Linked DNA regions of Thiosocius teredinicola. The protein of the gene in region 2 interacts with the protein of the main gene of each other region in a pairwise test. Links are inferred from orthologs where the notes say so. Each region holds a gene or a part of one and is shown on either strand. Other genes may lie near its edges. The genes, in order: dnaQ and dnaE.

Region 1 (6,985 bases), 1.3 Mb from region 2 along the record:
AAGTCGGACACCACTGTCCGGCGCGACCTAAGGAACCCAGCATGTCTACCCTGCCAGCTACTGAGCAAGACAAAAATCAGCTGCCGGTTGTTCAGCAGATCGTTTCCGTCATGTGGCCGTCGTTCCTTACCGCGAGCCTGGCCACCATCATCTTCTTCACCCTGTTCGATCCGACCGAACTGGGCATGATCGGCGGCTTTCCGGATATCACCCGGATGGGCGGCTATACCATCGGCTTCTTTTGTTTCTGGTTGCTGACGTCGATGAGCTGCGCGCTGACTTGCTATTTCCGCCGACCCACACATCGGCAGAACATGCCCAAATCCAACTAAACGCCCTGACCACGGAACCGCAGACGATGTCGCAGCCTGCCGAAAACAACAACGATTCCGCGCTCGAGTCCGATCTCTATAAGAAGCGCGAGAAGATCTATCCGCGAGAGGTGCACGGCATCTTTGCCGCACTGCGCCTGGCGGCCATGGGGGTGTTGCTCGGCATCTACTACGGTACGCCATGGATCAACTGGGACGGTCACCAGGCGATATTGTTCGACCTGCCGGCGCGTAAGTTCTACATCTTCGGCCTGACCTTCTGGCCGCAGGATTTCTTCTACCTGTCGATGCTGCTGATCCTCGCAGCGATCTCGCTGTTCATGTTTACCGCGCTCGCCGGACGCTTGTGGTGCGGCTATGCCTGTCCGCAGACCGTGTGGACCGAGATCTACATGTGGATCGAGCGCAAGATCGAAGGCGGATCGAAGAAACAGAAGAAACGCGACCAGGGGCCGAAAGACGCATCGTATTACAGCGTCAAGGCAGCCAAACACGCGGCATGGTTGGTGTTCTCTCTGTGGACGGGTTTCACCTTCGTCGGTTACTTCACGCCGATTCAGGAGCTGTGGACCAGCTTCATCGGCTGGAACCTGGGCCCCTGGGAAACCTTCTGGATCTTTTTCTACGGCTTCGCCACCTACGGCAACGCAGGTTTCATGCGCGAGCAGGTGTGCATCTACATGTGCCCCTATGCGCGCTTCCAAAGCGCGATGTTCGACCACGACACCCTGATCATCTCGTACGACGAAAAACGCGGCGATCCGCGCGGTTCACGCAAGCGCGGCACGCCATCGGCCGAAGCCGGCCTGGGCGACTGCATCGACTGCACGCTGTGCGTTCAGGTTTGCCCTGTCGGTATCGATATCCGCGACGGCCTGCAGTACCAGTGCATCGGCTGTGCGGCGTGCGTCGACGTGTGCGACGAAGTCATGGACAAGATGGGCTATCCGCGCGGCCTGGTGAAGTACACCACCGAAAACGCCTTGCAGGGCCAGAAGACCAAGATCGTTCGCCCGCGCATCATGGTCTACATCGGCATACTGACCTTTGTCGGTGTCGCGTTGATCTACGCACTGCTGACCCGCATACCGCTCGAGGTCGATATCATTCGTGACCGCAACGTGCTGTACACCGAGACCGATGAAGGCCTGGTGCAGAACGTCTACAACCTCAAACTGATCAATATGGATCATCGGCCGCAGCGCTACACCCTGGCGGTGTCCGGCCTGGAAGGCATGGAAGTGATTGGTCAAACCACGGGCATCGAACTGGATAGCGGCGCGGTTGCCGACCTGCCGCTACGCGTGCAGGTCGACCCGATTGCGATAAAATCGTCCAGCAGTGAAATCCTGTTCCACATCCAATCCGAGATCACGCCGGAGATAGCGATCGACGAACACGCCCGCTTCCTCGGACCGGTGATGCGCTGAGACAACTGAATGAGACCGCCCCGCGAAGATACCGTGCCATGGTACAAGCAGTTTTGGCCATGGTTCCTGATCGCCCTGCCGCTGAGTGTCGTGATCGCTGCGATCATCACGATCAACATCGCGATCCAGACCGATGACGGCCTGGTCACCGACGATTACTACAAAGAAGGCCTGGCGATCCATAAGGATGCCGACAGCGCTGCGAAAGCCGCGGCATTGGGCATTGCCGGCGAGATTACCTTCGATACCGATACCGGCGCCTTGACCCTGGCTTTGGACAAACCACTGACCAACGGCGCAGGCTTGCTGGTATTGAAAGTGATTCACCCCACCCGCCCCGACCAGGATCAACAACAGCAGTTGTCGCCACTGGGTAACGGCCGTTACGCAGGCAGGCTCGATCCGCTCGGGCCGGCCCATTGGAAACTGCAGTTACGTCCCGAGGACGAGTCGTGGCGCATCGAAGGCAGACTGGTGCTGCCGGGCTCGAACAGCGCACGCCTCGACTGACGCCGCATTTGATCTGCAGGTTCCGGTTCGCCTGTTAAAACCGGCGTAATTCGATCTGGCCTACTGACGACGCCACACGGCACCGTCGCCGGCTGCCTTGTCGATCGCATCCAGGCGCGCCTCATGCGCCGCCAGTTCTTCTTCATTGGCACTGACGATTACCAGCGACAGGCCGGCGCGGTCGACCCGGCGAACACCTGCCTGCCCTTGTCCTTCACCTTCATTGTCGTTGCTGGCATCGAGTGACAGCGCGCCCTGTCCGCCGGTCATGGCGAGATACACGTCGGCGAGGATCTCGGCATCGAGCAAGGCGCCATGTTTGTCGCGCCGGCTGTTGTCGACCTCGTAGCGGCCGCACAGTGCATCGAGGCTGTTGCGCTGCCCCGGATGCTTCTTGCGCGCCATCACCAACGTGTCGAGCACCTCACAGTGATCGACGATCGCCCCCATGCCGTCGAGACGTGCAAGTTCGGCATCGAGAAAGCCGACGTCGAAGGGCGCATTGTGGATCACCAGTTCGGCGCCCTTCAGATACGTCAACAGATCATCGGCAATGTCGTCGAAGTGCGGTTTGTCGGCGAGAAACTCGTTTGTGATGCCGTGTACTTCAACGGCGGCTGCATCGATCTCGCGATCCGGCTGCAGGTAGACATGAAAGTTGTTGCCGGTCAGACGGCGCTCGATCAGTTCGACGCAGCCGATCTCGATAATGCGATGCCCCTGCTCGGGCTCGAGGCCGGTGGTTTCCGTATCCAGTACGATCTGTCTCATGCTGTCGCTGTCCTTCAGGCGGTGTTCGAGGTGCAGGCAGGTCAATCGATATTGGTATGCAGCGCACTGATGCCCCGATTGGCCAGCTCATCGGCACGCTCGTTCTCCGGGTGTCCGGCGTGCCCTTTGACCCAATGCCAGGTCACATCGTGTTCGTTGACGGCCTGTTCGAGCTGCTTCCACAGGTCTTCGTTCTTGACCGGTTTCTTGGCCGCGGTGCGCCAGCCATTGCGTTTCCAATTATGAATCCACTGCGTGATGCCGTTTTTCACATACTGGGAATCCGTCGTGATATCCACCGGGCAGCGCCGTTTGAGCGCCTCCAGGCCCTTGATGACGGCCGTCAGTTCCATGCGGTTGTTGGTGGTTTCGGCTTCACCGCCGAACAACTCTTTCTCTTTGCCGCTGAAACGCAGGATGGCGCCCCATCCGCCCGGACCTGGGTTTCCCTTGCAGGCACCATCTGTAAACAATTCGACGCGATCTGACATGCGACTCTATCCAAAACCTCGTTTGCGCGGTTCATCTTCCATCGGCGGCCAATCCATCGCCGAATGCCCCGGGGCCGGCGCGTGTGGCTCGATAGCTCGCGGACCCAGCACCCGCAGACGCGACCAACGTTGGCCAACGGGTGTGATGCGCGATACCCGTTTGACTGCCCTGACCACGTAGATACCGGCCAGCATCGGCCAGACGCGGCGACCGACGCGTTCGATCGATTCGAAGCGGTTCGATTTGGTCGGCGGTCGAAATTCCATCACGTCCATGCGTTCCACACCGAAGCCCAACAGGGTCAACCAGTCGTTCATGCGCGGATACGACAGGAAATTGCCGCACCAGGGCAGACTGCCTCGCCAGCGGCCGAACAGTCGCCACAGGCCCCACAGGCTGTACGGATTGAAGCCGATAACGATCACCCGACCTTCCGGAATGAGCACCCGTTCAACTTCGCGCAATACCTGGTGCGGATCGGGCGAGAAATCCAGCGTGTGGACCAGGATCATCGCGTCGATGCTGTCGGCCGTGATCGGCAGCAACTGCGATGCGCCGACGATCACTTCAGGATGCCCCGCATCCGGTCGATGACTTATCAACGTCTTGTTACGCACCGGACACTGTGCGAGGTAGGCGGTATCGGAACCCAATTCACCCAGTTGCAGCAACTGGTAACCAAAGAGGTCGGTAACCATCGATGACACGACTTCACGCTCATGTGCCGCGACACGGCTGCCCGGCGATGTCAAATACCAATCTGACAGAGCTTGGCCGATTTCTTTGTTTTCGCGATCACAGAATCTGGATGACGTCATCTGGCGGTTGGGTGCTGGAACCTGGTTCTTGCATTTCGTAAACTGCACCGGCTTTCACAGCGGCGAGTAGCATGTCTGATTCTGAACAAAGCATCACCGGTCGGCAACGTCGCCGCACTACTATTCCGGCTCTGACCCTGGCCCTCGCCGCCCTATTAGGCGGTTGCGGCACACAGGGTACCAAGACCGATGCGACCTCGCCTCATGCGAAATCGAACGAGCAGGAAATCGTCGACAAGCATGCCTTGGAGATGCTGACACACAACGATCTGGCCGACGCCGAAGAGATCGTCATCCCGCCCGAACCGATCTGGACCCGCCTGCGCTCAGGATTCTCTCTAGACGTTCTCGAACACCCGCGGGTCAAGCAGGAGATCAGCCGCCTGCAGCGCCATCCGAACGCCTATCGGGCAATGATGGCGCGTTCCGAGCCCTACCTGTATCACATTCTCAACGAGATCGACGCAGCCGGCCTGCCTTATGAACTGGCCCTGCTACCGGCCGTCGAGAGCGGCTTCAGACCTGAGATCTACTCGACCTCGGGCGCAGCCGGCCTGTGGCAGTTCATGCCCGCTACCGGCAAGATGCTCGGCCTCAGGCAGGACTGGTGGGTCGACCGGCGGCGCACCGTACGCGCCTCGACCCGGGCCGCCATCAAATACCTGAAGCAGCTCAACGAGCGCTTTGACGGCGATTGGGCGTTGACCCTGGCGGCCTACAATGCCGGCGCCGGCACCGTCAGCCGCGCTATTCGGCGTGCCGAGCGCAAGGGCGGCAAGACCGATTTCTGGTCGCTCGACCTGCCGCGCGAGACCGACCAATACGTGCCGCGTCTGCTCGCCTTGACCGCCGTGGTCACCAATCCGGATCGTTACGCGCTCGATCTGCCCGAGATCCTCGACCAACCCTATTTCGTGGTCGCCGATACGGCCGGCCAGATCGATCTGAACGTTGCCGCCGAATTGGCGGAGATGTCGGTCGAAGAACTGCTGGCATTGAACGCCGGCCACCGACGCTGGGCGAGCAGCCCGGACGGGCCGCACGAGTTGCTGATGCCGGCGGACAACGCCGAACTCTTCAAAACGGCGCTGGCCGATCTGCCGACGGACAAGCGTTTGCGCTGGCAACGCCACGCCATCAAACCCGGTGACACTCTCAGCCAGATCGCGCGTCGCTATGGGGTTACCGCCGATGTGATCCGCCAGGCGAACAACCTCAAAGGCTCATCGATCCGCGCCGGCAGACACCTGAAGATACCGCTGTCCGACGGCGCCAACTTCACCACCACGGCCTCCAACGGTAATGCCAAGCAACGCCTGAAGTACCGAGTGCGTAAGGGCGATTCGTTGTACAAGATCGCCCGCCGCTTCCAGGTATCGATCGCCGATCTCAAGCGTTGGAACCAGGTCGGTCGCTTCATCCGCCCCGGCGAACGCATCACGGTGTTCATCGACCCCGACGCGGATACCTGACCGCCTCAGCGACGTTCATCCTCGGGTACATTCAACCAGCAGCTCACCCGCCGGCCATCGCCGGCATCGGTCGATGCGGGATACCGTGAACGGCAGATATCCATCGCCTGCGGGCAGCGCGGATGAAAATGACAACCACTCGGCGGGTTGATCGGTGACGGCATGTCGCCCTCGAGACGGATCACCTCGCGCTCGTGTTTCGGGTCCGGTACGGGCACGGCACTGAGCAAGGCCGCCGTATAAGGATGCAGCGGTTGCTGCAGCACCTGGTCGACCGAACCGTATTCCACGATCCTCCCCAGGTACATCACCGCAACCTCGTGCGCCAGGTAGGCGACGACCGAGATGTTGTGGGTGATAAACAGGTACGACAGGCCGAGTTCGAGCTGCAGCTTCTTCAGCAGATTGAGCACCTGCGCCTGTACCGATACATCGAGCGCGCTGGTCGGCTCGTCGCACACGATCAGACGTGGCTCGACCGCCAGGGCCCGCGCGATCGCGATACGCTGCCGCTGGCCACCGGAAAACTCGTGCGGATAACGGCTCGCAGCACTCGCCTGCATGCCGACCTGCGTCAGCAGCTCTTCGACCTTGCTGCGGCGTTCGGCGCGATTGCTGCCGATACTCTGCGCGACCATGCCTTCGGCGATCACATCCTCGACCAGCATGCGCGGATTCATCGACGAGGCGGGATCCTGGAAGATGATCTGGAACTCACGACGCAGACTGCGTAGCGCGCTGCCCGTGACCGTCGCCAGATCGGTGCCATTGAACAGCACGCTGCCCCCGGTGGGCCGATGCAGTTGCAGAATGGCCTTGCCGACCGTGGTCTTGCCGCAGCCCGACTCGCCGACCAACGCCACGGTGCGCCCGCGCGCGATCGCCAGATCCACGCCATCGACGGCCTTTACATGCCCAGCGACTCGCCGCAGTACACCCTTGTGGATCGGGAAATGCACCTTCAGGTCGCGGACCTCGAGCAACAGGCCGTCGCTGCTCGGCGCAGTATCGCCGACGGCCTGGGTCGACGGCATGGCCTCACGCACATCCTGCAGCGACAGGTGACAGCGATAACCGGTATCTTCTTCGCCTTGCCACGGGGGCAGTTGTTCGCGGCACACATCGCGCACCACGGCGCAGCGGTCCGCAAACCGGCAGTG
Region 2 (8,165 bases):
TCTTGCCTTCGTAGTCAAAGATACCCCCTGAGAGACGACAACCGTCCCCTCAGATCGGCAATCTTGTTCGTGATGGGATTGATATCCTGCATGGCGCACCCCGGAAAATCTAAACCGGGCATTCTATCTCAACGGCCGGGCTTTACCCAACCGGCGCGGTCGGTGTTTCGATCGCGTGCCGGCTGATCCAATTCGACAGCAGCATGCTCAGCACGACGCTGGCGGCGAAGGCGTAGATGCCGATGCCGACATGCGCCTCGGCCAGCGCGCCGAGCTTGATCGAGACCACCAGCAGGGCGACCACGAACACGTCGAGCATCGACCACTTGCTGTACACCGCCAGCCACTCCAGGTGGCGCCGGTGGCGCTCGCCCTGCGACGGGTCGAAGTTCCAGATCAGGAACAGCGCGATCAGTTTGAGGATCGGGAAGGCAACGCTGAACGAGCCGACCAACGCGAACAGGCCCCACTCCGCCTCCTGGGCCAGGGTCTGCAGTGCCGACAACAGGCTGACCGTGTTGCTGAAGAAGTAGAACTTCTCCAGCGTCAGGATCGGCGCCTGCAGACCGTACAGCAGCAGCGCCAACGACAGCAGCAGTCCCAGGTTGATGGCGATGCCGATACCCGGCCGCCGATAGGCGTAGCTGTTGGTAAAACTCATTCCTTGATCCGCTCCGCGATCCACTCGAGCTGCCAGCCTTGCTCGTCCTCGGCGGCGGCGAACGGTTCGCACACGCAGTAGCCGGCCAGCGCAGCCACCTCGCCGCCGATCAACAGGATCGGGATGCGTTCGCGCTCCCACGGCGGGATGTCGAACGACTGGGCCAATTTTTTGAATGACCGCGTGCCTTCGCGCCCGGCCGGCCGACAGCGCACATCGGCATGCCGGAAACCGACCTGCACCCGGCCGCTGTCCCACATCTGACGACTGATCCCACCCGGGGCGGCAACCCGGCGCAGAACACCGAGACCGGCGGGCAACACGACCTCGTCGCCCTGCCAATCGAACGGCTCGCCGGGCAGATCGAGCCGATGTTGCGCGACCACGTAGGCCTTGCCGCGGAAGCGGCGGATCGCCCGGTCACCGCACTCGATGGTCACGTCGGCATCGCTGCGCGCGTCGCACAGTTGCGACAACGCCTCGTCGAGCCGTGTCAGCGAAAGGCTCGGCAATGCATGCCCGCGCAACCACACGCGCAACAACTTGCGTGCCCTCGCCTTGGGCAACTCACGCAGCATCGACAGCCGCAATGCGCCATCGTCGGATTGCGCTGTCGCGAGGTCCGCTTCGGCGACGCCGAGTATCGTCTCGGCCGCGTCGGCACACAGCTCGGCGCTGCGCGCGATATTGTCGGCCGCCGCCGGCCAGCGCGCGCCGAGCATCGGCATGACCCGGTTGCGCAGGTAGTTGCGGTCGGCAACATCGATCGCATTGCTCGGGTCTTCGATCCAGTGCAGTCGCTTTTCGACAGCCCAGGCATGCAATGTGCGGCGTCGCAACGCGAGCAACGGTCGCGCGTGCCATCGGTTGTGCCAACGGCGACATGCCGGCATCGCCGCCAGGCCCTCGACGCCGGCCCCCCGCAGCAGTTGCAGCAACAAGGTTTCGGCCTGGTCGTCGAGATGATGTGCAGTCAGCAGCATCGCGTCGTCTTCGATCGCATCGGCGATCGCCGCATAGCGTGCCGCCCGCGCAGCCGCCTCGGGGCTCTCACCGGCCGACGGCCGGGCATCGACGCGCAGTGAATGATAGGGAATGCCGCACCGCTCGGCAGTACGCGCGCAGTGTTGTGACCAGTTCGCCGATTCGGCCTGCAGGCCGTGGTCGATGTGGATCGCCGAGACCGGCGCCGGCAACGACGCGCGGATCTGTGCGATCAGGTGTAGCAGAACGGTGGAATCGACACCGCCGCTGAAGCCGACCCAGTAATGGGTCGGGGTGGGCAGGTCATCGTGCAGATGCGCGAGCAGCCGCTGCGCATCGATAGTACATTCAGCTCGAGACGACACCGTACGACATCAGCCTCTCGTAGCGCAGCTCGAGCAGGCGGTCGATCGGTGCGTCGCGCACCTCATCGAGCGCTGCCAGCAACGCATCCTTGAGATTTCGGGCAACCGTATCCGGGTCGCGGTGTCCGCCGCCAAGCGGCTCGGGCACGATCTCGTCGATCAGGTCGAATTCCTTCAGGTGTTTGGATGTTATCGCCATCGCCTCGGCCGCCAGCGGCGCCTTCTCGGCGTCTTTCCACAGGATCGACGCACAACCCTCCGGCGAAATGACCGAGTAAGTGCTGTACTGCAGCATCAACAGGCGGTCGGCCACACCGATCGCCAGCGCGCCGCCCGATCCGCCCTCGCCGATCACGGTGGCGATGATCGGCACACGCAGGCCCGCCATCTCGAACAAGTTGCGCGCGATCGCCTCGCTCTGGCCGCGCTCTTCGGCGCCCACCCCGGGGTAGGCGCCGGGCGTGTCGATGAAGGTCAGTACCGGCATGTTGAAGCGCTCGGCGATCTTCATCAGGCGCAGCGCCTTACGATATCCCTCGGGTCGCGGCATGCCGAAGTTGCGACTGATCTTCTCTTTGGTATCGCGCCCTTTCTGATGACCGATCACCATCACCGGCTTGCCGGCGATGCGCCCCAAGCCGCCGACGATCGCACGGTCGTCGGCGAATGCGCGATCGCCATGCAGTTCTTCGAAGTCGTCGACGATGCGCGCGACATAGTCGAGCGTGTAGGGTCGCAGCGGATGACGTGCGAGCTGCGAAATCTGCCACGGCGACAGGTTGGAAAAGATCTGCTCGGTCAGCGAGCGGCTCTTGCCCTCGAGGCGCTCGATCTCTTCCTGGATGTTGATTTCATTGTCATTACCGACCAGGCGCAGCTCTTCGATTTTTGCCTGGAGTTCGGCGATCGGCTGCTCAAATTCAAGAAAATCAAGATTCATCGTTATTGTGTGGGATAAGACCTTTGGCTAATCGCTAATGATAACCCAATGCGACCGGCCGAATCGTCCCGGCCGCACGTAAAGATCACCATGATCAACCCGATTGTGCGAAACCCATGGCCGAATCCCTGGTTTCGGGTACTGCTGCACGAAAACGTAGTTTCAGTGCATCGCTTCCTAAAAGACGATAGGCCTGACGCAGAAAACCGTCACCCGGCTTGATGCGCCACGCGCTGCCGAACTTGAGCAACACCTCGGCATCCGGCCGCTGGTAACGCAGGCGCACGTCGCAGCTACCATCGCGTACCGGTTCGAGCAGCCCTTTGAGCTCGCGTATGATCGCCTCGGTCGACAGACCGCGCTGCGCCATCGTCGTACTGCGCAACGTCAGCTCGATACTCGATGCACGCACCAGGCGCGCGTCTTCGATACCGCCGACCTTGTCGGCGCGAATACTCAACCCACCGCGATACTCATCGTGCACCAGGGTGCCTTCGACGATCAGCACCCGATCGTTGGCGATCTCGTCGCGATACTTTTCGTAGGTTTCGCTGAACAGCGCCGCCTCGATACGCCCGGTCTTGTCATCCAGCAACACCGACGCCATCGTGCCACGCTGGGTGTTGCGTCGATTGACCGCGACCACCATGCCGGCAACCGTGACCTTCTTGCCGCCGCCGCGCCGACCGCGCGCCTCGCGCACGTCATCCAGGCTCAGCCGGGCGATCCGGCTGCTGATCAGGGCCTTGAGGTCGGCCGCGTAGAAATCGATCGGGTGCCCGGTCAGATACAGGCCGAGCGTTTCTTTCTCGCCGGCCAGCCGCTGATCGTCGTCCCATTCCTCGATCTCGTCCGGCACGATGCCGGACACCGGTTCGACCGGTTCGGGTTCGGACATGCCGAACAGATCGTCCTGCCCCGCTGCCAGCATTGCCGCGTGCTGTTCGGCCATCTTCAGCGCCAACGGCAACTGAATCATCAGCGTGGCGCGATTCGCCCCCAGGCGATCCAGGGCACCGGCGCGGATCAGGGATTCGAGCACCCGCCGGTTGACCTTCTTCAGATCGATTCGCCGGCAGAACTCAAACATGTCGCGGAAGACGCCGTCGCGCTGGCGTGCCTCGACGATCCCTTCGATGGCGCCCTCACCGACGCCCTTGATGGCGCCGAGTCCGTAAACCACAGTGTCGTCGCCATCGATTGTGAACATGTAGCTGGAACGATTGACGTCCGGCGGCTCGACCTTCAGCTTCATCGCGCGGCATTCTTCGATGAAGGTCACGACCTTGTCGGTGTTGTCCATATCCGACGACAGCACCGCCGCCATGAACGCTGCCGGATAATGCGCCTTCAGCCACAAGGTCTGGTAAGAGACCAGCGCGTAGGCCGCCGAGTGCGACTTGTTGAAGCCGTAGCCGGCGAACTTCTCCATCAGGTCAAAGATATAGGTGGCGGTATCCTCTTCGACGCCGCGTGCCACCGCCCCCTTGCGGAAGATCTCGCCCTGCTTGGCCATCTCTTCCGGTTTCTTCTTGCCCATCGCACGCCGCAGCAGGTCGGCGCCGCCGAGCGTGTAGCTGGCGAGTACCTGGGCGATCTGCATGACCTGCTCCTGATACAGAATGACGCCGTAAGTCGATTGCAGGATGGGTTCGAGATCGGGGTGCGGGTAGACCACCTCCTGGATACCGTGCTTACGCGCGATGAAGTCGTCCACCATGCCCGACTGCAGCGGACCCGGGCGGAACAAGGCCACCAGTGCGGTGATGTCGTCGAAACAGTCGGGCTGCAACTTGCTGATCAATTGCTTCATGCCGGCCGATTCAAGCTGGAACACCGCGGTGGTCTCGGCGCTCTTGAGCAGCTTGAAGGCGTCGACGTCGTCGACCGGGATGGTCGCGATATCGATCAGCGCCTCGTTGGTCTTGCCCTTCTCGGCATTGATCGTCTTCAGCGCCCAGTCGATGATCGTCAGGGTACGCAGGCCGAGGAAGTCGAACTTGACCAGGCCGGCCGCCTCGACGTCGTCCTTGTCGTACTGCGTGACCAGGTTGGTGCCGTCGGCTTCGCAGTAAAGCGGGCTGAAATCGGTCAGCTTGCCCGGCGCGATCACCACGCCCCCGGCGTGCTTGCCGGCGTTGCGCGCCAAACCCTCGAGCTGCTTGGCCATATCGATCAGCTGGGTGATCTCTTCGTCGGTCTCGTAGGCCTGCTTGAGGTCTTCACTCTCCTGCAGTGCCTTGTCGAGCGTCATGCCGATCTCGAACGGCACCATCTTGGCGACGCGATCGGTGAAGCCATAGGCGTGGCCGAGCACGCGGCCGACGTCGCGCACGACTGCCTTGGCGGCCATGGAGCCGTAGGTGATGATCTGCGATACCGAATCTCGACCATACTTGCGCGCCACGTAGTCGATAACGCTGTCGCGCTTGTCCATGCAGAAGTCGACGTCGAAGTCGGGCATCGACACACGTTCGGGATTGAGGAAGCGCTCGAACAGCAGGTCGTGTTCCAGCGGATCGAGATCGGTGATCTTCAACGCATAGGCCACCAGCGACCCGGCACCCGATCCACGCCCCGGACCCACCGGCACGTCGTTGTCTTTGGCCCACTGGATGAAGTCGGCAACGATTAGGAAGTAGCCGGGAAAGCCCATGTTGATGATGACGTTGAGCTCGATCTCAAGCCTTTCATCGTAGGGTTTGCGCTTCTCGGTGAAATCGTCGTCGTTGCGATCGAAGATGCGATCAAGACGCCATTCGAGACCCTTGCGCGATTCCTCGCGAAAGAACTCGTCGATCGTCATGCCCTGCGGGATCGGGAAATCCGGCAGGAAGTTCTTGCCGAGCGTGATCTCGAGATTGCAGCGCTTGGCAATCTCTACCGTGTTTTGAATGGCCTCGGGGATGTCGGAGAACAGCTCCGCCATCTCCTGCGGCGAGCGCAGGTATTGTTGCTCGGAATACTGCTTGGTGCGCCGCGGATCGTCGAGGGTGCGCCCCTCGTGGATACACACGCGCACCTCGTGTGCGGCGAACTCGTCGGGGCGCAGAAAACACACGCCGTTGGTCGCGACAACCGGCACGGCCTTCTCTGCCGCCAGTGCAACGCTCGCATGCAGACAATCTTCTTCGTCGGTGCGCCCGGTTCTGACCAGTTGCAGGTAGTAGCGATCACCGAACAGGGCCAGCCAGTCATCCAGCCGCTGCTCGGCCAGTTGGCGGTTTCCGGATAGCAGGGCACGTCCGACATCGCCCTCTCGACCACCCGACAAAGCGATGATGCCGCGCGTACTCTCCGGCGTGAACCACTCACGATGCATCATCGCGCGACCGAGGTGCTGACCTTCACGGTAGCTGCGCGAGACCAATTCGGTAAGGTGCCGGTAGCCCTCGTTGCTCTGTACGAGCAGCACCAGGCGGTCAGGCTTCTGCGCATCATCCGGATTGTGAATCCAGGCATCGACGCCGCCGATCGGCTTGACGCCCGCCGCGATGGCCGCCTTGTAGAAGCGCACCAAAGCAAACATGTTCGATTGATCAGTCAGCGCGACCGCCGGCATGCCCTGCTCGGCCACCCGCGCGACCATCGGCTTGATGCGCGCAACACCGTCCACCAGCGAGTACTCGGAATGCACATGCAGGTGGACGAATTCGGCTGACATACGGCGATTCGGGACCTAGGTGGGGTCAGAAGAGCGAACAGGATACCGTGCCGCGGCATGGGCTTCCAGCACCGTTTGCATGCCCGGGTCACGCATTGGAAGATGCAAAGATCGAGCGCAGTTATTGCTTAGATATCAAATGACTACGACATCTTTCCCAGACCGAGCACCATGCTGCGCTTGATCCGAGCGTGCGTTATGCCAGTAGCTTGCGAACCGGCCCGAACGAGCGCCGATGGATCTCGCTGATGCCCAGTGCCTGCAAGGCTTCGAGGTGCTTCTTGGTCGGATAACCCTTGTGTATCGCCAGGCCGTAGCCGGGATAGCGCGCGTCCAATTCGACCATCTCACGGTCGCGCACGACCTTGGCAATAATCGACGCGGCCGAGATGCAGGGCTCGCTTCCATCGCCGCCCACGATCGCCTCGGCGCTGCACGGCAGCTGCTTGGGGAGCTTGTTGCCATCGACCAGGGCGTGGCCGGGTGCCACGGCCAGTGCAGCGACCGCACGCTGCATCGCCAGCAGACTGGCGTGCAAGATATTCAGTTCGTCGATCTCGGCCACTTCGGCGCGCCCCACGGCCCACGCCAGCGCCTGATCACATATCTGCGGATACAAGGCCTCGCGCTTCTTCTCACTGAGCTTTTTCGAGTCGGCCAGGCCGGCGATCGGCCTGTTTGGATCGAGGATCACGGCCGCCGCCACAACCGGTCCGGCCAACGGACCGCGGCCGACCTCATCGACGCCGCACACCAGAACTTCAGACAATGCCCCGCTCCTTCATCAATGCAATGACTGCCGCCGCGGCTTCGCGATTGGTATCCGAGCGCATCGACTGGTGGATCTCGGTATAGCGCGCTGCGATGCGCTCGCGCAGAGCGTCGTCTTGGAAGAACCGACGCAGTGGCGGCAGCAGGTGTTCCGGCTCGCAATCGTGTTGGATCAGCTCCGGCGCGAGTCGCTCGTCCGCCAGCAAATTGGCCATTGCGACGTGCGGCACCTTGACCAGTTTCAACAGACGCGCCAACCAATAGGTGGCGGCCTGCACCTTGTAGCCGACCACCATCGGACGTTTGCTCAGCAGGCCTTCAAGCGTCGCGGTACCCGAAGCGGTCAGCACCACATCGCCGGCGGCCATCGCGTTGCGCGCATCGCCGACGACGACCTGTGCATTGAGCGACGGCGTATAGCGTTGCCGCTCCGCCATCAGCAAATCGCGTGTTCTGTCGTTGACCAGCGGCACCACGACGCGCAGGCCGTCGATTTCGCGCTGCAGTACCTGCGCGGTCTGCAGAAACGGTCGCGCCAACCGCCCGACTTCGCCACTGCGACTGCCCGGCAACACGGCGAGCACCGGCGCGTCACCCGGTATACCGAGGCGTTCACGCGCACCTGCCCGATCGGGACGCAGCGGCATCTCGCCCGCCAAGGGGTGTCCGACATAGTGGGCCGACACCTGGTGACTTTCGAGAAAGGCATTTTCGAACGGAAAGATCGTGAGCAGCAGATCGACCGCTCGGCGAATGGTTTTTACCCGACTGGTACGCCAG

What was found.
Region 1: the proteins of dnaE (region 2) and dnaQ interact in binary tests that used the Escherichia coli proteins (3 or more experiments, as listed by UniProt). The link is inferred for Thiosocius teredinicola from one-to-one orthologs.

The regions. Positions count from the first base shown.
Region 1 is NZ_CP019936.1:2,925,298-2,932,282, forward strand. The notes cover bases 1,189-4,138. They hold dnaQ (DNA polymerase III subunit epsilon), read right to left. Parts: upstream 3,044-4,138; coding sequence 2,333-3,043; downstream 1,189-2,332. Other genes in these bases: ccoG (cytochrome c oxidase accessory protein CcoG), read left to right, coding at 1,189-1,762; B1781_RS13970 (FixH family protein), read left to right, coding at 1,772-2,272; rnhA (ribonuclease HI), read right to left, coding at 3,085-3,534; B1781_RS13985 (class I SAM-dependent methyltransferase), read right to left, coding at 3,541-4,138. Outside these bases: B1781_RS13960 (hypothetical protein), read left to right, coding at 42-332; more of ccoG, read left to right, coding at 359-1,188; more of B1781_RS13985, read right to left, coding at 4,139-4,233; B1781_RS13990 (LysM peptidoglycan-binding domain-containing protein), read left to right, coding at 4,425-5,825; B1781_RS13995 (ABC transporter ATP-binding protein), read right to left, coding at 5,831-6,985. UniProt on the Escherichia coli protein: DNA polymerase III is a complex, multichain enzyme responsible for most of the replicative synthesis in bacteria. The epsilon subunit contain the editing function and is a proofreading 3'-5' exonuclease.
Region 2 is NZ_CP019936.1:1,646,176-1,654,340, reverse strand. Bases 2,845-6,974 are described here. They hold dnaE (DNA polymerase III subunit alpha), read right to left. Parts: upstream 6,615-6,974; coding sequence 3,045-6,614; downstream 2,845-3,044. Other genes in these bases: rnhB (ribonuclease HII), read right to left, coding at 6,811-6,974; accA (acetyl-CoA carboxylase carboxyl transferase subunit alpha), read right to left, coding at 2,845-2,950. Also shown: B1781_RS08065 (paraquat-inducible protein A), read right to left, coding at 143-661; tRNA lysidine(34) synthetase TilS, read right to left, coding at 658-2,010; more of accA, read right to left, coding at 1,994-2,844; more of rnhB, read right to left, coding at 6,975-7,383; lpxB (lipid-A-disaccharide synthase), read right to left, coding at 7,376-8,165. UniProt on the Escherichia coli protein: DNA polymerase III is a complex, multichain enzyme responsible for most of the replicative synthesis in bacteria. This DNA polymerase also exhibits 3' to 5' exonuclease activity. The alpha chain is the DNA polymerase catalytic subunit.